Regions from separate parts of the Tepidiforma thermophila genome, predicted to be linked through region 1. Evidence: riboswitches for the same ligand, from Rfam matches in the RefSeq annotation. Region 1 holds a riboswitch; the other holds the start of a gene.
What was found. Region 1 has a riboswitch for S-adenosylmethionine ahead of metK (methionine adenosyltransferase). Riboswitches for the same ligand answer to the same signal wherever they lie in the genome.

Region 1 (11,306 bases):
CATCTACCACGCCATCTGCCTCGCCCGCGAGCTCGGCCCCGGCAAGGACATCCTCGTCGGCCTCTCCGGCCGCGGCGACAAGGACATGCACACCGTGGCAGCCGCCCTCGGAGTGACCCTCTGAGCACTGGGGCCCGCCGGTCCCTCATCCCCTGGGGGCCCCGCCAGGCCGTCGCCGGCCTCGCCGCGTTCATCGCCCTCATGGTGCTGACCAACGTCGTCGCCCTCGGCGTCGCGCTCGCCCTCGACCTCGACTTCCGCACCCGCGACGTCGGCGACACCTTCGAAAAGGCCGCCCGTATCGCCGCCTACGCCGATGAGCGCCTCGCGGCCTCCTCCCGCGGCGACCCCCTGCCCGCCCCGCCGAACCTCCTCGCCGACCAGGCCAGCCTCCAGGTGCTCTTTATCGTCACCGCCGTCTCCCAGGCCGCCGTCATCGCCATCGTCGGCATCAGCACCGGCCGCTCCGCCCGCGACCTCGCCCGCGCGCTCGGCCTCCATCGCTTCGACTGGCCCGGGGCCTGGCTCCCGCTGGCGGCCGTCTTCTTCGCCTACGCCGGCACCTATGCCTGGGTCCAGTTCGTCGACCGCCTCGGCATCACCTGGCTCGAACCCCGCAGCACCGTCCCCATCGAGATCACCCGCGACGACCTCACCCTCAGCATCGCCGCCGCCGTCACCCTCGTCGGCGCCCCCTTCACCGAAGAGCTCTTCTTCCGCGGCCTCGTCTTTGGCGGCTTCAGCCGCTGGGGATTCTGGCCTGCCGCCGCCATATCCGGCATTCTCTTCTCCCTCGTCCACTTTGATCCCGGCAGCGTCGTCCCCTTCTTCGCCATCGGCGTCGCCCTCGCCTGGCTTTTCTCTCGCAGCGGTACGCTCTGGTACCCCATCCTCTTCCACTTCGTCTTCAACGCCGTGAGCTTCTCCATCCTCGCCTTCGGATGACCACCAACCGCCTTCGCCCCGCGCCCTGGAACGAACTCAGTGTCCTGCTCGGCCTCTGGGCCGCTGTTGCCGCCTACCTCCTTCCGCTCGCCCTCATCGACCCTATCGCCCGCCTGCTCGGCGCCGAAGCCAGCTTCCGCGACGCCGGCGACGCCTTCGAAAAAGCCTCCCGCATTGCCGCCTACGCCGACCTCGCCCTCGCCCGCGCCGTCGCCGGGAACCCCCTCCCCGCGCCGCCGCGCCTCCTCGCCGACCCGGTCGCCGTCCGCGTCGCCTGGGCCATGGCCCTCGTCAGCTCTGCCCTCTTCCTCGGCGCCCTCCTGCTCGGCGCGCGTCAGCATCCGCGTCAGCTTGCCCGCACCCTCGGCCTCGACCGCTTCGACGCCGGGCGCCTCTGGCTCCCCGCCCTCTGCGTCGCCATCAGCTACCCCCTCACCGGGGTCTACGCCGCCGCCGTCGAGGCGCTCGGTATCGGCCCCCTCGTCCCGGTGCCGTCCCCCGCCACCGTCGAACCAGTCCTCCGCGACCCTGCAGCCCTCGCCCTCTACGGGCTCGCCACCGTCATCGCCGCCCCGCTCAGCGAAGAGGCCGTCTATCGCGGCCTCGCCTTCACCGGCACCCTCCGCTGGGGCTTCTGGCCCGCCGCCGCCTTCAGCGCCGCACTCTTCGCCCTCAGCCACCGCGACCCCGCCACCCTCCTCCCCTTCTTCGCCATCGGGCTCGTGCTCGCCTGGCTCTACTGGCGCGCCGGCAGCCTCTGGGATGCCGTCGCCTTCCATGTGCTCTTCAACGGGCTCAGCTTTATCCTGCTCCTCGCGAGGTCCTGAAACCGCCCATGTCCCAGCGTCTCCGCGAAACCTTCGCCCGCGCCCGCGAAACCGGCCGCAAGCTCTTCGTTGGCTACATCACCGCGGGCTACCCGCGCCGCGCCGATACCGTCCCCATCCTCCTCGCCATGCAGGAAGGCGGCGCCGACGTCATCGAACTCGGCGTGCCCTTCACCGACCCCCTCGCCGACGGCGCCACCATCCAGCACGCCAACCAGGTCGCCCTCCAGCAGGGCGTCACCCTCGCCGATTGCTTCGCCTTTGTCCGTGCCGCCCGCGAGCAGGGTCTCACCGTCCCCGTACTGCTCATGGGCTACTACAACCCCATCCTCGCCCGCGGCGAAGCACGCGCCTGCGCCGAAGCCGCCGCCGCCGGCGCCGACGGCTGGATCGTCGTCGACCTCCCGCCCGAAGAGGCCGGCAGCTTCCTCCAGGCCTGCCGCGCCCACGACCTCAGCTTCGTCCCCCTCGTCGCCCCCACAACCCGCGACGAGCGCATTACCCGCATCGCCAGCGTTGCCGATGCTTTCCTCTACTGCGTCTCCGTCACCGGAACCACCGGCAAAGGCAACGTCGCCCTCGATACCCTCCCCGAGTTCATCAGCCGCGTCCGCGCCCGGACCAGCCTCCCGCTCGCCGTCGGCTTCGGCATCAACACCCGCGAGCAGGCCGAGGCCGTCCGCCGGGTCGCCGATGCCGCCGTCGTCGGCTCTGCTATAATCACCGCCATCGACGCTGCGGAGGAAAACCACCGCGCCCAGCGCGTCAGGGAGTTCGTGGAGGATGTCTCCGGCCGGTAGCGGACAGGTGATCGCGGCCCACAGACGGCCGGCTGCGCCTCAACAGGCGTGGCCGCGTCCACCTGTGGGCCGTGCATATGGCAGTCCCCCGGCCGGGGCCTTTGGCGCCCGCCCGTCCTGAAGCCTGCCATCCCACCCCCAGGAACACCCAGGAGGACCTGCGCGTATGCCCGTCCGCGGCGTCCGCGGCGCGACGACCGTCGACCGCAACCAGAAAGAAGAGATCCTCGAGCGCACCCGCGAACTCCTCATCCACATGGTCGAGGCCAACGGAATCCGCATCGAGGACATCGCTTCCGCCTGGCTCACCACCACCCCCGACGTCTACGCCGAATTCCCCGCCGTGGCCGCACGCCAGCTCGGCTGGACCCTCGTCCCCCTCATGCAGAGCCACGAGATGTCCGTCCCCGGCATGCTCCCGCGCTGTATCCGGGTGCTCCTCCACTGGAATACCGACAAAGCCCAGAGTGAAATCCGCCACATCTACCTGCGCGAGGCCGCTCGGCTTCGCCCCGACCTCGCGTCCAACGTCCCCTAGCACAACCCCAACCACAAACGGAGCAGCCTTACCCGTGATCATCGTCGTCTCCCCCGAAGCCACCCCCGATGACATCGACGTCATCATCAAGCGCATCGAAGAAACCGGCCGCCAGGCCCACCTCTCCGTCGGCCAGGAGCGCACCATCATCGGCGTCATCGGGTCCGATGAACCCGGCCTCGAAGACATCTTCCAGGCGCTCCCCCGCGTCGAATCGGTCCACCGCGTCACCCGCCCCTACAAACTCGCCTCCCGCGAGTTCCACCCTGCTGACTCCGTCATCGATGTCGGTTACGGCGTCAAAGTCGGCGGCACCGAACTCGCCATCATGGCCGGGCCTTGCTCCATCGAAAACGAAGAGCACATCTTCGATTCCGCCCGCGCCGTCAAAGCCGCTGGCGCCAACATCCTCCGCGGCGGCGCCTTCAAGCCCCGCACCTCCCCCTACACCTTCCGCGGCCTCGGCGAAGAGGGCCTCCGCTACCTCCACGCCGCCGGCAAGGCGCATGGCCTCCCCGTCATCACCGAGCTCATGAGCGTCCGCGACATCGACGCCGTCTGCCAGTACGCCGACATCATCCAGATCGGCGCACGCAACATGCAGAACTTCATCCTGCTCGATGAAGTCGGCCGCGCAAAGAAACCCGTCATGCTGAAGCGCGGCCTCTCCGGCCAGATCGAAGAGTGGCTCCTCGCCGCCGAGTACATCATGGCCCAGGGCAACCCCAACGTGATCCTCTGCGAGCGCGGCATCCGCACCTTCGAAACCGCCTACCGCAACACCTTCGACGTCAACGCCATCCCGCTCGTCCGCGAGCTCAGCCACCTCCCCATCATCGCCGACCCCTCCCACGGCACCGGCAAGGCCTCCCTCGTCACACCCGTCGCCATGGCAGCCATCGCCGCCGGCGCCGACGGCCTCATGATCGAAGTCCACAACAACCCCGACCACGCCCTCTCCGACGGCGCCCAGTCGTTGACATACGAACGCTTCGCTTCCATGATGCGCTCGGTCGGTGCTGTCGCCGCTGCAGTCGAGCGGACGCTCCCGGGGGTGTGGGCGCCTGCCAGCGCGTAACAGCACACACGGTCGCAAGACCGTACCGGCGCCGCCTCAGCGGGGGGGCATCGCGCCGGCAGGAGCTATGGCAGAAATCTCGCTGCCCGTCTTCCAGGGGCCGCTCGACCTCCTTCTCCACCTCATCGAGAAGGACGACCTCGATATTACCGCCGTTTCCCTCGTCGCGGTGACCGACCAGTACCTCGCCGCCATCCACAACGGCGAAGGCTTCGACCCCTCCGCACTCGCAGAGTTCGTCGCCGTCGGCGCACGCCTCGTCTACCTCAAATCGCGTGCCCTCCTCCCCCGCCCCCAGGGGGAGGAGGCGCCCTCCCTCGAAGACGACGACGTCGGCGCCGAGCTCGTCGAACTCCTCCGCGAATACCGCCGCTTCCTCCAGGTCGTCGAACTCCTCGAAGAGCGCCAGGAAGCCGGCCTCCGCATCTACACCCGCCTCGCTCCCCCGCCCGCCCTGCCCGAAGCCTCCCCCCTCGAAGGCGTCAGCATCGAGCGCCTCCACGCCCTCATGCTCAAGCTCCTTCAGCGCCGCCCCCGCGAAGCACGCCCGCGCGCCATCCTCCCCCGCGATACCACCATCACCCTCGCCCAGCGCCTCGAACAGTTCCGCGAACGGCTCCGCCGGCGCGGCCGCTTCTCCTTCCGCCGCGCCATCCTCGAGTGCGCCACCCGCGTCGAAGTCGTCGTCTCCTTCCTCGCCGTCCTCGAACTCCTCCGAACCGGCGAAGCCGATGCCCTCCAGGAAACCCCCTGGGGCGATATCCAGGTCCTCGCCCTCGCCCCCGCCGCCTGACGCTCTCCCCCGCATCTTCCGCGACGACAGCCCGCCTGCTACCCTTGCTGCAAGCGTCAAGAGGGCGTTCGTGCCCGGCAACCTGGTTATGCCTCCAAGGTGCCAAACCGACGCGGCCCCGCGGCCTCGGCCGCACGGGCAACAAAAGGCGGGCTTGCGGGAAGGCCCGCCCCTCGCCGCCAATCCCACCGGCGCGAGGGGATTTTTCATGCCCGCGCGAAGGCAACTCCATCACCGAAAGGGCAGCACGTGTCCGAACGCAAGCTCCTCACCTCCGAGTCCGTCACCGAAGGCCACCCCGATAAGCTCTGCGACCAGGTCAGCGATGCCGTCCTCGACGCACTCCTCGAGCAGGACCCCCAGGCCCGCGTCGCCTGCGAAACCGCCACCACCAACGGCCTCGTCCTCGTCATGGGCGAAATCACCACCTCCGGCTACGTCGATATCAACAAGCTCGTCCGCAAAACTATCGTCGATATCGGCTACGACTCCTCCGTCAAAGGCTTCGACGGCCACACCTGCGGCGTCATCACCTCCATCTCTGAACAGTCCCCCGATATCTCCCAGGGCGTGAACAACAGCGACCCCCGCAACATCGGCGCTGGCGACCAGGGCATGATGATCGGCTTCGCCTGCCGCGAAACCCCTGAGTTCATGCCCCTGACCATCTCCCTCGCCCATCGGCTCACCCGCCGCCTCGCCGAAGTCCGCAAAACCGGCCTCCTCCCCTGGGTCTGGCCCGACGGCAAATCCCAGGTCACAGTCGAATACGACGAGCACTGGAACCCCATCCAGGTGGACACTGTCGTGATCTCCACCCAGCATGCCCCCGATGTCGAAGACCAGGAGTTCATCACGACCCAGGTCAAAAAGCACGTCATCGAACCCGTCGCCGGCCCGCTGCTCAGTAAGGACGTCATCATCCACGTCAACCCCACCGGCCGCTTCGTGATCGGCGGCCCCCGCGGCGACGCCGGCCTCACCGGCCGCAAGATCATCGTCGATACCTACGGCGGCGTCGCCCGCCACGGCGGCGGCGCCTTCTCCGGCAAAGACCCCACCAAGGTCGACCGCTCCGGCGCCTACGCCGCCCGCTGGGTCGCCAAGACTATCGTCGCCGCCGGCCTCGCCAGCCGCTGCGAATTCATGCTTTCCTACGCCATCGGCGTCGCCCACCCCACCTCCATCGGCGTCGAAACCTTCGGCACCGGCCTCATCCCCGATTCCGAAATCCTCGCCGCCGTCCGCAAAGTCTTCGACCTCCGCCCCGGCGCCATCATCGAAGACCTCCAGCTCCGCCGGCCCATCTACCGCCCCACCGCCGCCTACGGCCATTTCGGCCGTACCGACCTCGACCTCCCCTGGGAGGATACCTCCCGCGCACCCGACCTCCGCGCAGCCGCCGGTCGCTAGCCACCGTGGACGCCATCCTCTTGGTCGGCGGCCAGGGCACCCGCCTCCGCCCCCTCACCGCACGGCGCCACAAAAGTCTCGTGCCCGTCTGCAACCGGCCCGCCATCGAATACCTCTTCGACTGGCTCACCCGGTCCGGCATCCAGCGCGTCGTCCTCGCTCTCGGCCTCGCCAACGAAGACCTCGCCCGCTGCTACCCCGCCGGCCCCCGCGGGCCCCTCGAACTCCTGCCAGTCATCGAAACCACCCGTCTCGAATCAGGAGGCGCCATCCGCAACGCCGTCCAGGTCGCCGGCATCAATGACCGCTTCCTCGTCCTCAACGGCGACGTCTACCTCGATTTCGATTTCTCCGCTGCGCTCGCTGCCCACCTCGCCCGCCGCGCCGACCTCACCGTCGCCCTCCACGAAGTCGACGACCCCTCCCAGTTCGGCGTCGCCGTCTGCGACGCAGACGGCTTCATCACCGGCTTCGTCGAAAAACCGCCCCCCGGCGAGGCCCCCGGCCGCCTCGTCAACGCCGGCGCCTGGATCTTCGAGCGCCGCATCGTCGACGAGATCCCCCCGGGCGCCGTCCGCGTCGAGGAAACCCTCTTCCCCTCCCTCGTCGCACGGCGCCGCCCCGTCCTCGGCTATCGCTTCGAAGGCCATTGGGCCGACCTCGGCACCCCGGCGCGCTACCTCGCCCTCCATCGCGCCCTGCTCGGCGCAGCCAACGCCATCGACCCCGCCGCCCGCATCGCGCCCGGCGCGCGCATCACGGGCACCGCCGTCGGCCCCGGCTGCGACATCGCCCCCGGCGCCGAACTCTCTGCCTCCGTCCTCTGGGAGAACGTCCGCATCGGCCCCGGCGCCGTCGTCCGCGACTCCGTCATCGCCGATGGCGCCACCGTCGGCGAAGGCGCCATCCTCGACCGGTGCGTCCTTGGCCCCGGTGGGGCCATCGCCCCCGGCAGCCGGCCCCCCGCGGGGACGATCGTTGACGCAGGTGCCAGCTATCATGAGCCCCATGCCGGATAACCCCGTTCGCTTCGGCACCGATGGCTGGCGCGCCATCATCGCCGATACCTTCACCTTCGAAAACGTCCGCGCCTGCGCCCGCGCCGTCGCCGAGCACTTCGCCGAACACGGCGGCACATCCCGACCCCTCGTCGTCGGGTTCGATACCCGCTTCCTCTCGGACCACTTCGCCCGCGAAGTCGCTCGCGTCCTCGCCGGCGCCGGGTTCACCGTCCAGCTCGCCGCCCGCCCCGCCCCCACCCCAGCCATCAGCTACCGCATCATCGAAATCGGCGCCGCAGGCGGCGTCGTCGTCACCAGCTCCCACAATCCGTTCAACTGGAACGGCATCAAAGTCAAACCGCACTACGGCGGCAGCGCCAGCCCCGAAATCGTCGCCGACATCGAGCGCCGCGTCCCCGAAATCCTCACCGACCCTGCGCGCATCCGCCTCGCGCCATCCGCTTCCGACGCCATCACGCCTTTCGATCCCCTGCCCGGCTACCTCACCGCACTCGGCCGGCAGGTCAACCTCCAGCGCATCCGCGCCGCCGGCCTCAGCGTCGCCGTCGACCCCATGTACGGCGCCGGCGCCGGCCTCTTCGGCGAACTGCTCTCCGGCGGCTCCACCACCGTCCGTGAAATCCACAGCGAACGGAACCCTCTCTTCCCCGGAATCCGCGCACCAGAGCCGATCGAAAGCAACCTCTCCGAATTCCTGCTCCTCATGTCCACCGGCCGCTACGCCATCGGCATCGCCAACGACGGTGACGCCGACCGCGTCGGCCTCGTCGACGAACAGGGCCGCTACGTCGACCAGCTCCGCACCTTCGCCCTCCTCATCAACCACCTCCTCGGCGAACGCGGGCTCCGCGGCCCCATCGTCCGCTCCATCACCACCACCCGCATGGCCAACCTCCTCGCCGCCCACTATGGCGTCGAATGCTTCGAGACCCCCGTCGGCTTCAAATTCATCGGCCCGCTCATGATGGAGAAAGACGCGCTCATCGGCGGCGAAGAATCTGGCGGCTACGGCTTCCGCGGCCACCTGCCCGAGCGCGATGGCATCCTCGCCGGCCTCTTCCTCCTCGATTACGTCGCCGCCACAGGCAAACCGCCCTCCGAACTGCTTGAAAACGTCTTCGCCATCACCGGCCCCCATTTCTACGCCCGCGACGATTACGAGCTCGAACCCGGCCAGCGCGAGCTGGTCCGCGCCGCCCTCGATGCCGCCGCACCCGCCGAGATCGCCGGCCGTCGGGTCACCGCCTCCGACCGCACCGATGGCTGGCGCTATCTCTTCGATGGCGGCTGGCTCCTCTTCCGCCTCTCCGGCACCGAGCCGCTCCTCCGCATCTACACCGAAGTGACCGACGAAGCCCTCGTCCGGCCCGTGCTTGAAGCCGGCCGCGCGATCGCCGGGGTCCCTGCGTGAGCCGGCCCGCCGGCCAGCCCCACGCCGACCCCTCGCCCATGTGGCGGCACATCGCCGCCTTTGGCGATGTCCTCCGCGCCGAATGGCGCCGCGCCGCCGACCTCGAACTCCCGACCAACCGCGAGCCCGACCACCTCGTCATCGCAGCAACCGGCGGTTCCGCCGCCGCCGGCGATATCGTCGCCGGCCTCGCAGCCGCGACCAGCGAGATCCCTGTCTGCGTCGTCCGCGGCCGCCAGCTCCCCAACTTCGTCGGCGAACGCTCCCTCGTCGTCGCCGTCTCCTGCTCAGGCAACACCGCCGAAACCCTCGCCCTCTACGACGACGCATGGCGGCGCGATGCCAGCCTCCTCGCCATCACCCGTGGCGGCCGCCTCGGCGAACGCTGCGCCGACGACGGCATCCCGGTCTGGGCCTTCACTACTGATGCCCCGCCCCGCGCGGCCGTCGCCCACATCCTCGCGCCCCTCCTCCGCATCCTCGAACGGCTCGGTCTCTACGTCGTCACCACCCCCGCCGTCGATGCCGCCGGCGCCCTGTGCACCAGCTACGCCGAAGCGCTCGCCCCCCGCATCCCGGCAGACCGCAACCCGGTGCGCGCCGCCGCCAAAGCACTGGCCGGCCGGGTGCCGCTCGTCCTTGCCGGCGCACGCCTCGCCCCGGTCGCCGAGCGCGCCCGCAACCAGCTCGCCGAAAACGCCAAGACCCTCGCCGCAGCCGCCATCCTCCCCGAAGCCGCCCACAACCTCGTCGTCGGATTCGACCCCCTGGCTGCCAGGCACTGGGCCATCATCGCCCTCGCCGCTGCCGGCGACCCCGCCGCACCCTACCTCGACGCCGTCGCCGACCTCGCCGCCGACCGAGGCATCCCCTGGCAGCAACTCGACATACCTGGTGCCGATCCCTTCGAGCAGGTCCTCGCCGGCCTTGTTGCAGTCGACGCCCTCTCCCTCCACCTCGCCATCGCACGCGGCGTCGACCCCCTCCCCATCCCCGAGATTGACGCCATCCGCGCACGCCTCGGCGGCCTTCCCTCCGCCGAAATATCGACGTAATCTCGTATTCTGCGGAACGAACGGAGGGCAATCGGCTTACCGGCCACCCCTCCCGCCAGCGCCCACCCCACGGGCAGCCGCGACCGCACGGCGCGGCAGGCAGCCGGCTTCCCCACCGGGTTCAGCCGGCTTGAGCGTTCGCTCCGCGGAAAGGGTTTCCCATGGCGCGCATGACAGGCGCACAAATGGTGCTGGAAGGCCTCCAGCGCGAAGGAGTCGAAGTCATCTTCGGCTACCCCGGAGGCGTCGTCCTCCCCCTCTACGACACCCTCCCCCAGTACCCCGGCATCCGCCACGTCCTCGTCCGCCACGAGCAGGGTGCGGCCCACATGGCTGATGGCTACGCCCGCGCCAGCGGCAAGATGGGCGTCTGCCTCGGCACCAGCGGCCCCGGCGCAACCAACCTCGTCACCGGCATCTGCACCGCCTGGATGGACTCCGTCCCCGTCTTCGCGCTCACCGGCAACGTCAGCCGCACCCTCCTCGGCAAAGACGGCTTCCAGGAAGCCGACATCACCGGCATCACCCACTCCATCACCAAGCACAACTACCTGGTGATGCGCGCCGAGGAAATCCCCCTCACCATCCGCGAGGCCGCCCACATCTGCCGCACCGGCCGCCCTGGCCCCGTCCTTGTCGATATCCCCAAAGACGTCTTCCAGGAAACCGCCGAGTTCGACTGGCCCGAAAAGATCCACCTCCGCGGCTACCGGCCCACCTACGAAGGCCACGCCGGCATGATCCGCCGCGCCGCCGAACTCATCGACCAGTCCCGCCGGCCCATCATCATCGCCGGCCACGGCGTCATCTGGTCCGATGCCCAGGCCGAACTCGTCGCCCTCGCCGAAAAAGCTGAAATCCCCGTCATCACCACCTTCCTCGGCATCGGCGCCTTCCCCGAAGCGCACCGCCTCTCCTACGGCTGGCTCGGCATGCACGGCATGTTCTACGCCAACATGGCCGCCGATAACGCCGACCTCGTCATCGGCGTCGGCATGCGCTTCGACGACCGCGCCATGGGCCGGTTCAAGGACTTCAACCCCGGCGTCAAAATCATCCACATCGACATCGACCCCGCCGAAATCGGCAAGAACTTCCCAACCGCCGTCCCCATCGTCGGCAGCGCCAAGAACGTCCTCCCTCGCCTTACCGAGCACGTCCGCGAGGCGAAGCACACCGAGTGGCTCAACTGGATCGACCAGGTCCGCGAGGAGCACCCCAGCCTCCATATCCGCGAAAGCCGCCGCATGCTGCCCCAGTACGTCGTCCGCACCCTCTACGAAGAGACCGAGGGCAACGCCACCATCGTCACCGGCGTCGGCCAGCACCAGATGTGGGCCGGCCAGCACTACTTCTTCAAGCGCCCCCGGCAGCTCATCTCCTCCGGCGGCCTCGGCACCATGGGCTTCGAACTCCCCGGCGCC
Region 2 (11,306 bases), 430 kb from region 1:
CAGTCGTCCTCGGGCTCGCCGTCGATGGGCAGGTTCGTCTTCACGCCGTCATTGCGGAGGCCGCGCCAGGGTCAGCTGCGGAAGCAGTCCGGCGCGCGAACCAGCAGCTCGATGCGCGCCAGCAGATCCTCGGCTGGAGCACCTGGCCGGAGCCGGATTTCCCGCGGACACACACGCTGAAGGTGCGCCGGCCGCTGGTCGAGGCGTACCTCCGCGAACACCAGCCGCCGCCGGCACCCCCGCAGCAGGAGGTTGCCGACCCGCTTCTCCGCATCATCGCGGCGCTCCGCCGCACCGACGCACCGCTCGACGATGCGACGAACCTTGGGGCAGACCTCGGGCTCGATTCACTGGCCCGGGTCGAGCTGCTCTCTGCTGTTGAAGACGAGCTGGGCGTCTACGTGGACGATGCCGACGTCGGCCCGCAGACTACCATCGGTGAGCTTCGGCGCATGGTAGCCAAAGGCGAACGGAAGGTGCGCATCCGAAAGTTCCCCACCTGGCCGCGCTGGCGCACGGTCCAGTGGCTTCGGCACGCCCTCCTCTCCTTTTTTGTGTTCCCGCTCCTCCGTATTGGCTACAGCGTGGAGGTGCGCGGCCGGGAGCGGTTCGCGACCGTTCAGCAGCCCTGTCTCATCATCGCCAACCACAACATGCACCTCGACCAGGCGATGCTCCTGCGGAGCATGCCCCCCGGCTTCCGGCGCCGGGTGGCGATCGCAGCCGCGGCCAGCGACATCTTCGGAAACCGGTTGCGCGGCTTTTTCGCCAGTCTGCTGGGGAACGCCTTCCCGTTCGCCAAAGAGGGGTCCGGCGTCCGCGAGAGCCTGGAATACGTCGCGAAGATGCTTGGCGAGGGGTGGAACGTGCTGATCTTCCCCGAGGGGAAGCTGACCGTCATCGGTCCAATGCAGCCCTTCAAGTCGGGCACGGGCTTGCTCGCGGTCGAGACCGGCGTCCCGGTTTTGCCGATGCGGATCGATGTGCTCCGGCCGGGCTTCTACGAAGGGAAGTGGCTGCCCCACCCGCGGGCGCGGGTGCGCGTCAGCATCGGCGAGCCGATCCGGTTCGAACCCGGGACCTCGTACCAGGAGGCAACGCGGCGGCTGGAAGAAGCGGTCCGGAACGCCTGAGGCGCTGGCCTCAGGACGCGCCGCCGGCGACCGCGGGCACGATGCTCACCTCGTCCCCGTCCTTGAGGGCCGTCTGGAGCCCGTCCAGGAACCGGACGTCGTCGCCGTTAACATAAATGTTGACGAACCGCCGAATCTGCCCGGCTTCGTCGACCATCCGCTCCTTGATGCCCGGGTAGGCACTCTCGAGGTTGTCGACGAGCAGCGCGAGGGTCGCTCCTTCCGCCGTCACCGTCGGCTGATTCCCGGTGAGCGGTCGGAGCGGCTGGGGAATGCGGACATGAATCGGCACGGTCTGTTCCTTCCTTGCGTCTTCGGAAATTGATCACATGCGGCATAGTGATTGCAACGCGGAGGGGCCTGCTTAACCCTCGACCACATCGCCCGTCACCGGGTCGACCCGGACCCCGCGCTCCTGGGCCCAGGCGATGCTGCGTTCGATCTCATCCGGTTCACCCTCGAGCTCGAGCACAACCCACCCCGTTTTCTCGTCAACGTCGGCCATCCGGACGTTGGTGATGACCTGGAACTCGTGGCCGAGGCGGTAGATGATCGGCTCCCGGATGAGGTTTTCGGGAAAGGTAAACCGGACACGTTTGACGGCCATCAGGCGACTCCCTGTGCCAAACGGGCACCGTAGGCAGCTTCGAAGCTCTCAATCGTGGCGTCAATCTCGAGCGGCGGGTTGAGCGCCTCGGCCACTGCTTCGACCGTCTTGAACCCGGCGCCCGTGATGAACGCCACGGTGAGCTCGTCAGGGTGAATTCTGCCCTGTTCGGCCAGCTGCTTCAGCGAGGCGATGGTGACGCCGCCTGCCGTCTCGGCGAAGATCCCTTCCGTTTCGGCCAGCAGCTTCATCCCGGCAACGATCTCGTCGTCGGTCACGCTCCCGCAGGCGCCGCCCGTCTCCTTGAGCTGCACGAGGCTGTAATAGCCGTCGGCCGGGTTGCCGATTGCGAGCGATTTGGCGATCGTGTTCGGCCGCTGCGGACGGAAGTTCATCGAACCTTCCTGCCACGCGGTCGCGACCGGCGAGCAGCCGGCAGCCTGTGCCCCGCTCATCCGCGTCTTCGGCTCATCGATGAGTCCGGTCTTCCAGAGCTCCTGGAGCCCCTTACGAATCTTCACGAAGAGCGAACCGCTCGCAATCGGTACGACGCAATGGTCGGGGGCCCGCCAGCCGAGCTGTTCGGCAACCTCGAAGCCGAGCGTCTTCGAGCCTTCCGAGTAGTACGGGCGGACATTCACATTGACGAACGCCCAGTTGTACGAGCCGGCCAGCTCGGCGCAGAGGCGGTTCACCGCATCGTAGTTGCCGCGCACCTTCACCAGCGTCGGCCCGTAGATGCTCGAACCGAGCACCTTCCCCAGTTCGAGGTCGTGCGGAATGAACACGACAGCCTCCATCCCGGCTGCAGCGGCGTGCGCGCTCACGCTGTTCGCAAGGTTGCCCGTGCTGGCGCAGGCCAGCTTGTCGTACCCCAGCTCCCTGGCGCGGCTGGCTGCGACCGCCACCACGCGGTCCTTGAACGACCAGGTCGGGTTGACCGTGTCGTTCTTGATGTACAGGTGGTTCAATCCCAGCGCCTTGCCCAGGTTCTTCGCCCGAATGAGCGGAGTAAATCCGGCCCCGATATCGATGGCAGCATCCGGGTCGCACGGCAGGTAGTCCCGGTAGCGCCACAGTGAGGCCGGCCCGCGCTCGATCCGGTCCCGGGAAACCGACTTCCGAATGGCGTCGTAGTCGTACGTAACCTCAACCGGCCCGAAGCAGAAGTCGCACACGTGTCGCGCTTCGAGCGCGTACTCACGGTGACACTCGCGACAACGGAGATTTTTGGCAAAGCTCATGCTCTTCCTCCCTGAGCGGTGGGCCCGCAGCAGCCCCGGCGCGGCTGCGCAGTGCTCGGCGGGCAACGGCGTCGACGGTACGGGAGGCCCCTCCTCGTGAGGGGCTAGAGCATGACCATTCGGCCCAGGAACTCAACCATCTCGGCATCTCCTCGTTCCGCGTGGGCCGTGTTTCGGAGCGAAGTCGCTCTCATCTTTCCCCCAGGGAGAACCCGGGAGGCCGGACTTGGCACCTTACCCATCCGGGCAGGTTGCCGGGGTTTCATCGGGCCGGTCCCTCAACCCCATCTCGATACGAGCGGCCACGTTCGCGGGATTTCTACCAATGCTAGCACGACGGCGTGCTAACGCGACAACCAGTTATGCCTCAGGTTACCGGCTCCAGGCCCAAAGCGCGGATGACCTCGACCAGGTCAGCGATGTCAAACACCCGGCCGAGCAGGTCATCGAGCTGGCGCAGGTCGAATGGGTCTCCCGCGCCAATCCCCGCTGCGGTTGCGAGCACGGTCATGTATGCAGCCGCCAGCGGTTCCGTCGGCGACTCGAGGGTCGTGACCGTCGGGTACGCCTGCGCGACAAATTCCGCGAATGAGCGCTGCGGGGCGTTCGTGTCGGGGAGAACTTTCATGACTCCCGGAGAGCGGAGCACGCCGATCGACTCGGGCCACACACCTCCACTGTTGATGAAGGCGAGAGCATCAATCCGCAGCTCTCTGGCGAGCCGGGTACGCTCCCTGACCAGTGATGGGTCGGCCGCGAGGAGCTGTAGATACAGGAGGGTGTCGAAGGCCGTCGCAGCCACTTCTTCGACTTTGCTGTCGAAACGGTCGCAGTGCACGGCCTCATGCGCGAGGAGCGGCATGAGGAGCTCGATCCGCTCGTCACGCAGGCCCGGGTCGACCGATAGAACCCGGGCGCCGTTGCCCGCGTAGGTCACCCGGGCGAGCAGCCGCTCGCTCCCCGGCGGAGGGCGAAAGTCGATCGACGCTGCCGGGAGCCCGGTACAGTTCTGTGCTGTCAGGAGATCGGCGAGGGCAGGTTCGGCGAATGTGCCGACAAGCCCGGCGAGCGCAGCCCGGAGTTTCGGGGACGGCACGACCGCAGCCGGGATTGCGTCATAGATCGCGAGGGCTTCGACGATACTCGCCGCAGCCATCCCCCGCTGCCGGAGGTGGCGCTCGAGCTCGAGCCGCATCATGGCGGGGTCATCGGCGGCCGGGTCCGGCGGGCGCGGTGATGGCGGGTCGAAGAACGCTGGGTCCGCCGGCGTGAGCGCGGCGGATGCCAGCAGCGCGATGACTGGCTCGAGTCCACCGGTCACCTCAGCATCAATGGTCCCGGCGGCGCCCGGAGCGAACGCCCGCCGCGAAATCCGCAGCGTGCTCCCCCTCGTCACAAGTGCGTCGACCTCGAGCACTACCTGTCGCCGGTCGGCCGGGCTCCGTTCGGCATGCCTGACCAGCACACGCTTCGTGCTGCCGTCGGCCTGCAGCACATCAACCTCGAAATGGGATGCGAGCGGGATCCGGGACTCGGCGGGGACCGCCGGGCCATCGAATGTGACGGTCACGGCGGTTCGTGTGGTTGCCAGGCCATCCTCTCGCACGCGCTCAGCGGTTACGGAGACAACCCCGGGGATGGTAGGCGCCGCACGTTCCTCCCTGCACCCCGACAACAGGACAAGCAGGACCCATCCGCTCAACCCGAGAAGCAGGCGAGCGCGAGTCCCGCCCATATCAGCGGCCCCGGTAGTTCGGTTTTCGCTTCTCGGCGAAGGCGCGCGGCCCTTCCTTTGCATCCTCGGTGGCCATGAGGCGTGTCAACAGCAGCTCTTCGAACGCGAGACCGTGGTCGAGCGGCATATCGAGCCCCCGCCGGATTGCCTCCTTCGCCGCCCGGACGGCGAGCGGGCCGCGCTCGCAGATGACGCCCGCGATCTGAAGGGCGCGGTCCATCAGCTCGTCCTTCGGCACGATGTGGGAAACGAGACCGATGCGGAGCGCGGTTTCGGCGTCGATCTGTTCTCCCGTCAGGATCATGTAGTTTGCCCACGCCGCCGGGATCGCCCGCGGCAGTCGCTGTGTGCCTCCAGCGCCCGGCATAATCGCCCACCGCACTTCCGGGAGGCCGAACCGGGCATCCGGTGTGCAGATGCGGATATCGCAGGCGAGGGCGAGTTCGAGGCCGCCCGCAAGGCAGTAGCCGTGAATGGCGGCGATGATCGGCTTGTCAATCGTCATCCGCCGGGTGAAGCCCCCGAAGGGCACCGGTTTCCCGCCCTCAAACTGGTTCTCTCCGCGTGCAGTCGCGACGAGGTCCATCCCCGTGGAAAACGCCTTCTCCCCGGCACCGGTCAGGATTGCTACCCGGAGCGCATCGTCATCCCGGAAGTCGCACCAGGCGCGGTACATCTCGCTCGAGGTCTGCGCATCGATGGCGTTCAGGGCCTGCTCGCGATTGATGGTGATGAGCGCAATCGCATCACGTTTTTCATAACGGATGTTCGAGAAGCCGGGCTCAGACATCATCGGGCTCCTGCAGGTCTTCGGCGGCAGAATACTCCGCGGGAGTCGCCCTTGCGATGGATGTCTACCTCGAAGTAAAGCTGAAGCCCGGCGGTGAGCGCCGCGAATACCCGACCCGGCTCGTGCACCTCGGCCGCGGCTTCGTCATCGTGCGATTCGAGATGCAACGCGGAGGCGGTCCGCCCGATATCCCGGTTTCCGTGCCGCCCGGCTCCGTCTCTCTCGGCTATTTCTGGGCGCGCCGGCCCTACAACCTCTACCGCTGGCGCGACCCGAGCGGCCGGCTGATCGCGCACCGCTTCGACGCTGTGGCCGACGTCGCCATCGCACCGGAAAGCGTCACCTACCGCGACCTCGTGCTCGACTGGTGGGTGCTCCCCGGAGACGTGCTCCTGGAGGAGGACCGGGAGGAGTTCGAAGCGCTCGCCGGTGCCGGCCTGCTTTCGGCGAAGGACCTGGCTGCCGCGCGCGCCGCCGACCGCGAGGTCCACGCCCGCTATCGCCACATCATCGACGAGGCTGCCCGGCTCGAGGCCCGCTACGCCCGCGCCCGCAAGGCGTAGAATGCACCCATGCCCCGCCTGCTCCGGCCCTACGTCAACGCCTTCCTCCTTGGCTTCATCGCGACCTTCATCGCCTTCCTCTTTGTGCGATTCAACGCGTCCGATGTGATGCTCGGCGTGGTCATCGGGGCCGTGGGCGGCGCCCTGGCGCTTGTGGGGTACGGGTACCTGAACCGGAAGTTCGGGACCCCTGAGGTGCTATACGACAAAGACGGGAACCCGGTCCGCCGATAACGTTTCGTTTGTGAGCCCCTTACCGTCGCGGTAGACTGGTAGTTCAGACATCGCAGCCGGAGTCCCTCGTGCACGTAATCGGGCTGACGGGCGGCATCGCCAGCGGCAAGTCAACCGTGACCAGTTTCTTCCGTGAACGCGGCATCCCTGTCATCGATGCCGACATCCTCGGTCACCGCACCTATGACCCGGGCACCGAAACCTACCAGAAGGTTGTCGAAACGTTCGGCCAGGACGTGGTTGCCGCCGACGGGACGATCGACCGGAAGGTGCTGGGGAGCAAGGTATTCGGCCGGCCCGAGGAGCTGAAAAAGCTCACCGATATCGTCTGGCCCGGCATCCGACGGCTTGCCAGCGAGCAGCTCGCCGAGTTCGAGGCCGCGGGAAACGAACTTGTTGTCCTCGAGGCGGCGGTGCTCCTGGAGGCGGGCTGGGAAGACCTGGTCGACGAGATTTGGGTCGTCGTGGTCGACCCGGAAATCGCGGTCCAGCGCTTGGCCGCCCGCAACGGACTTGACCCTGATGCCGCGCGCGCCCGCATCGCCTCGCAGCTTACGAACGAAGAGCGCATTGCCCGGGGTGACGTCATCATCGAAAACAACGGCACGCTGGACGAGCTGAACGCGCGCATCCAGCAGGCTTGGGATTCACTTCAGGAACGGCTGCGGGCAGCAGCCGGGAGGAATTAGCCAGTGGCTGACAACGGGTCTGTCCAGGGAGCAACCATCTACGCCGTCGAGGAGTACACCGTACAGGAGGAACCCTACTACCTCCCGATCGGCGACGAAGTCCAGCTGTTCGAAACCGCCTACCGGCAGCGCATCCCGGTACTGTTGAAGGGCCCGACCGGTGCCGGCAAGACCCGCTTCGTTGAATACATGGCCTACCGGCTGGGTCGCCCCATGATGAAAATCTCTTCCCGTACCGGCGAGGAAGTTGAGCACCGGATGCCCCTTATTACCGTCGCCTGCCACGAAGACCTCACCGCCAGCGACCTGGTGGGACGGTATCTTCTCGACACCGACGGCACCCGCTGGGTCGACGGTCCGCTCACCCGAGCGGTCAAGGTCGGCGCAATCTGCTACCTCGACGAGGTGGTCGAAGCGCGCAAGGACACCACCGTCCTCATCCATCCGCTCACCGACTACCGCCGCCTCCTCCCGATCGAGAAGCTCGGCCAGGTGATCGAGGCGGCCGAGGGCTTCCTGCTGGTGATCAGCTACAACCCCGGCTACCAGAGCGCGCTCAAGGACTTGAAGCACTCGACGCGGCAGCGCTTCATCGCGATCGAATTCAACTACCCGCCGCGCGACGCCGAAGCAAAAATCATCGCGCGCGAGTCAGGCTGCGATGAGCGCACCGCGATGGACCTCGCCCGCCTTGGCGAAAAGGTGCGAAACCTGAAGGAGCACGGGCTCGGCGAGGGTGTGAGCACCCGTCTGCTGGTCTACGCAGGCCGCCTCATTGCGCAGGGCATCGCCCCTCGGCGCGCCTGCCAGGTCGCCATCACCTGGGCCCTCACCGACGACTCCGAAGTGCAGCGCTCCATCGAAGAGGTGGTGACGAGCATCTTCGAGTAGGGGCAGCTGTGCGCCTCGGCATCGTCTCCGATATCCACTGCAACATCCAGGGCCTCGAACGGGCGCTTGAGCTGATGGCACCGTTCGACCAGCTCTGGTGTGCCGGGGACAGCGTTTTCCAGTTCCGCTGGTCGAACGAAGTGGTCGCCCGGCTCCGTGAGCTGGATGCCGTGGTCGTGCTCGGCAATCACGAAGAGACCCTGCTCGGCCCCGATGGCCAGCGCGCGCTCTCCAGCCCAAAGGTCGACCAGGACCTGGTGGCCTGGCTCCGGCAGCAGCCGTACCGGGTCGAGCGGATGGTCGACGGCAAGAAGGTCATGATGACCCACGGTTCCCCGTGGGAGCCCTGGAAGGACTACCACTACCCGCACGAACCGATCTGGGCGCGAGCAGCCGAGCTGCCTTGTGACGTGCTCATCGTGGGCCACACCCATTACAAGATGGCACTCCGCGTGGGGGACGTTCTGGTGATTAACCCCGGCTCGGCCGGGGACCCGCGGGACCACCGCAACGACTTCCAGCTCTCCTGCGCGACCTGGGACACGACAACCGGGGAAGTCGTCTTCTACGATTACCCTGACCCGACCCGCAATTTCGTCCGGCATTCGGGGGAGCAGTGACCCGCACCTTCTCCGCATTTGCTCCATCCCCCGCCGACTCAGCGCATCGCCACGGCAAGGAGGTCGTCGCCGAAGCCAGCCTATGTCCATCGTGACCGAACTCCTCGCCCGCCACCAGGAACGCCTTTCCGGCTTCCCCGCGCCGCTCCAGCAGCAGTTCGAAGCCGGCCTCCGTGCCTTGGCCGGCCGGCTTAGCCCCTCACAGCTCCAGGCCTGGGCCGAGACCGGCATGGAGCTCACCGCCCTCAGCCTCCGCAGCTGGGAAGCCGCTGTCGAGTACTTCAAGGCCGGCACGGCCTATCCCGAGTTGGCGACCTGGGATGCGATCGAGACCGTCGGCCGCGACGCGCTGCAGATGGCGGCCGAATCGGCGCCGCTGGCCGTGTCGTTCCTTCGCGCTGCCCCGGCTGCCATGCAGGCGATTGGTCCCGGCCACATGCACGCCTGGGCCGAGCTCGGCCGGCGGCTGTACAAGGGCAACTGGAAGAGCTCCTCCCTCGCTGCCCAGTTTTACGAAGTCGCGCCCGAGCTCTTCCGCATCATCCGCATGGGCCAGGCCTCCCGGCTGGTCATCTTCATCGATGAGCTGGCCCGGCACAGTTACGAGCTGGCGAGCGCCTGCCTTGCCTCGGCACCGGCGGTGCTCGCCCGGCTGGAAGAGGACGACCGGCTCCCGTTCATCACGTTCGCGACCGAGCTGGCCCAGAGCTCGTGGGCCGACTCGCGCCTCTATTTCGACCGCGGCGTTCCGCTCCTCGAAAAGATCCACGCCCCCCTCCGGGAACGGTTCCTGCTGCTTGCAGCCCAGGCAGCCCGGGGCCACCAGCGCTCGGTCTTCCAGTACTTCGAGGATGCCGCCAACGCGCTCGGAGAGCTCGAACCGACGGACCATCAGCAGATCATCATGCTCGCCGAGCAGCTCGCCCCGTACTCGCCGTTCGCCGCGATGGACTTCATCACCGTCATGCCGACTGTCCTCCAGCGGATCCGCATTGACGAGCTCGAAGCCTGGCAGCAGGCCGGGCTGCGCGTCCTCCAGGTCAGCCAGGAAGGCGGAGAGGCGTACTTCCGCCTCCAGTCGACCCGCGCCGAGGAGATCCTCGAAAACCTGTCCTCACGCGTTGAGCTGTCGCGAGTCGGCGAGGTGCTGCGTCTCTACTGCAAGGCGCTTACCGGCCGGAATGTGAGCATCCAGACAGCCGAAGCTCTTGCCGAAAAAGGCATCGGCTGGGTCGACGAGCACCGGGCAAGCACCGATGGGTCAACAATCTTCCTGCCTGAGCTCATGGAGCGGTTCCCCGCGAAGGAAGACAACTTCGCCGCCATGAAGGTCTTTGCCACCCACCAGGCGGCCCACATCGAGTTTGGGAGCTTCGCCTTCGAGTTCCGGCGGCCGGGCAACGTCTTCCCGCTCCGTCGCGTCGCCTTCGCGCGCGAGCGCGAGCGGCCGGCGACGACTGACATGGAAGAGTTCTTCGACCTCTTCCCGGACCGTCAGCTGGCAAGCGACCTCTTTACCATCGCGGAAGATGCCCGCATCGATGCGCGGGTGAAGCACGAATACGGCGGCATCCGGCGGCAGCTGGTGCGCATGCAGGCCGAAGAACTCGAGCGGCGCCCCCAGATTGAACTGATGCCGCTGCGCAACGCCTTTGTCGAGAACCTCGTCCGCGCCAGCCTCGACGGCCTCCACCGGGTGCGGTGGCCGCGTGAGCGCGCGGATGAAATGAGCCGTGCCCTGGGCATCCTCCGCGCCGTGCAGCAGCCAGCGGCGACCGTGGAGGACGCCGCGGAGGCGGCCCTTGCGCTGTACGAAATCGCCATCTCCATCCCGAACATCCGCGATGACCTCGATCCCGCTGACTGGGACTCCGTCGAGCCGATGGAGGCCGGGCAGGCGATGCCGATGGAGGCTGCCGGGGAGGAGGGTGGACAGGGCACACAGGCGCAGCTCGGCGGCAGCGGCGAGGGCGACGAGGAGTACGAGAGCCCGCAGGAGATCGACTTCCGGGGCGACTTCAAGCCGGAGCTCGTTGACCTGCTGATGAAGCTCCGGGAAAACGCCCAGGGTGGGCAGGCGGGCCAGCAGCAGACCATGCCGCTGACCCCGGAACAGCTCGCCGAGCTGCTTGCGAAGAGCGTCGAGATCGACCTCAACGCAATGGACGAAGGCGACCTCGACGCCTCCACCGGCATGTTCCTCTCGAATTTGATGAAGGAGGCCGGGACCCCGGCTTCGGAAAAGGGTGAACAGGGAGGCCAGCCGACCAGCGACCAGTCGACGGGCGAGAGCCCGGGAGAAGAGCCGCTCAAGCCGGTGGTCACTGTCTACTACTACGATGAGTGGGACTTCCGGGCCCAGGATTACAAGCCACGCTGGTGCGCCGTCAAAGAGGCCAAACTCGAGGAAGGCGACGAAGGCTTCTACGAAAAGGCCCTGCGCGAGCACGCCGGGCTCGTCGCCCAGACCCGCAAGCAGTTCGAGCTGATGAAGCCGGAGATGTTCCGGAAAATCAAGCGCCTCCCGGATGGCGAGGACTTCGACCTCGACTCAGCAATCGAATGGATGGTCGAAAAGCGCGCCGGCGCAAACCCGACAGAAAAGATCTACTGGCGCCGCAACAAAATCGAGCGCGACGTCGCCGTCGCGTTCCTCATCGACATGTCCGCCAGCACTGACGAGGAAATCAACAAGCGCGACAAGCAGTTCGACGATGACGACTATGACGACCCCCGGAAGTATCTGAGCTGGTGGGTATCGAAACGTCGTCAGGAGCTTACGTCACCGCCGAAGCGTATC

Region 2: linked by a shared signal. The riboswitch ahead of thrC (threonine synthase) and the one ahead of metK (methionine adenosyltransferase) in region 1 are both predicted to bind S-adenosylmethionine.

What each region holds. Positions count from the first base shown of each region.
Region 1 is NZ_PDJQ01000001.1:1,321,604-1,332,909, forward strand. It holds gene trpB (tryptophan synthase subunit beta) at 1-124, shown strand, start outside; gene A9A59_RS06410 (CPBP family intramembrane glutamic endopeptidase) at 202-945, shown strand; gene A9A59_RS06415 (CPBP family intramembrane glutamic endopeptidase) at 942-1,772, shown strand; gene trpA (tryptophan synthase subunit alpha) at 1,781-2,572, shown strand; gene aroH (chorismate mutase) at 2,739-3,110, shown strand; gene aroF (3-deoxy-7-phosphoheptulonate synthase) at 3,145-4,188, shown strand; gene A9A59_RS06435 (segregation and condensation protein A) at 4,256-4,981, shown strand; SAM-I-IV-variant riboswitch at 5,030-5,137, shown strand; gene metK (methionine adenosyltransferase) at 5,231-6,394, shown strand; gene A9A59_RS06445 (nucleotidyltransferase family protein) at 6,400-7,413, shown strand; gene A9A59_RS06450 (phosphoglucomutase/phosphomannomutase family protein) at 7,403-8,827, shown strand; gene A9A59_RS06455 (SIS domain-containing protein) at 8,824-9,882, shown strand; gene ilvB (biosynthetic-type acetolactate synthase large subunit) at 10,044-11,306, shown strand, end outside.
Region 2 is NZ_PDJQ01000001.1:1,756,309-1,767,614, forward strand. It holds gene A9A59_RS08510 (AMP-binding protein) at 1-1,133, shown strand, start outside; gene A9A59_RS08515 (ubiquitin-like small modifier protein 1) at 1,144-1,425, opposite strand; gene A9A59_RS08520 (NIL domain-containing protein) at 1,498-1,740, opposite strand; gene thrC (threonine synthase) at 1,740-2,984, opposite strand; SAM riboswitch class I at 3,172-3,283, opposite strand; gene A9A59_RS08530 (hypothetical protein) at 3,352-4,554, opposite strand; gene A9A59_RS08535 (enoyl-CoA hydratase/isomerase family protein) at 4,721-5,509, opposite strand; gene A9A59_RS08540 (ribonuclease FAU-1 family protein) at 5,566-6,072, shown strand; gene A9A59_RS08545 (hypothetical protein) at 6,082-6,306, shown strand; gene coaE (dephospho-CoA kinase) at 6,375-6,995, shown strand; gene A9A59_RS08555 (CbbQ/NirQ/NorQ/GpvN family protein) at 6,999-7,886, shown strand; gene A9A59_RS08560 (metallophosphoesterase family protein) at 7,895-8,506, shown strand; gene A9A59_RS08565 (nitric oxide reductase activation protein NorD) at 8,589-11,306, shown strand, end outside.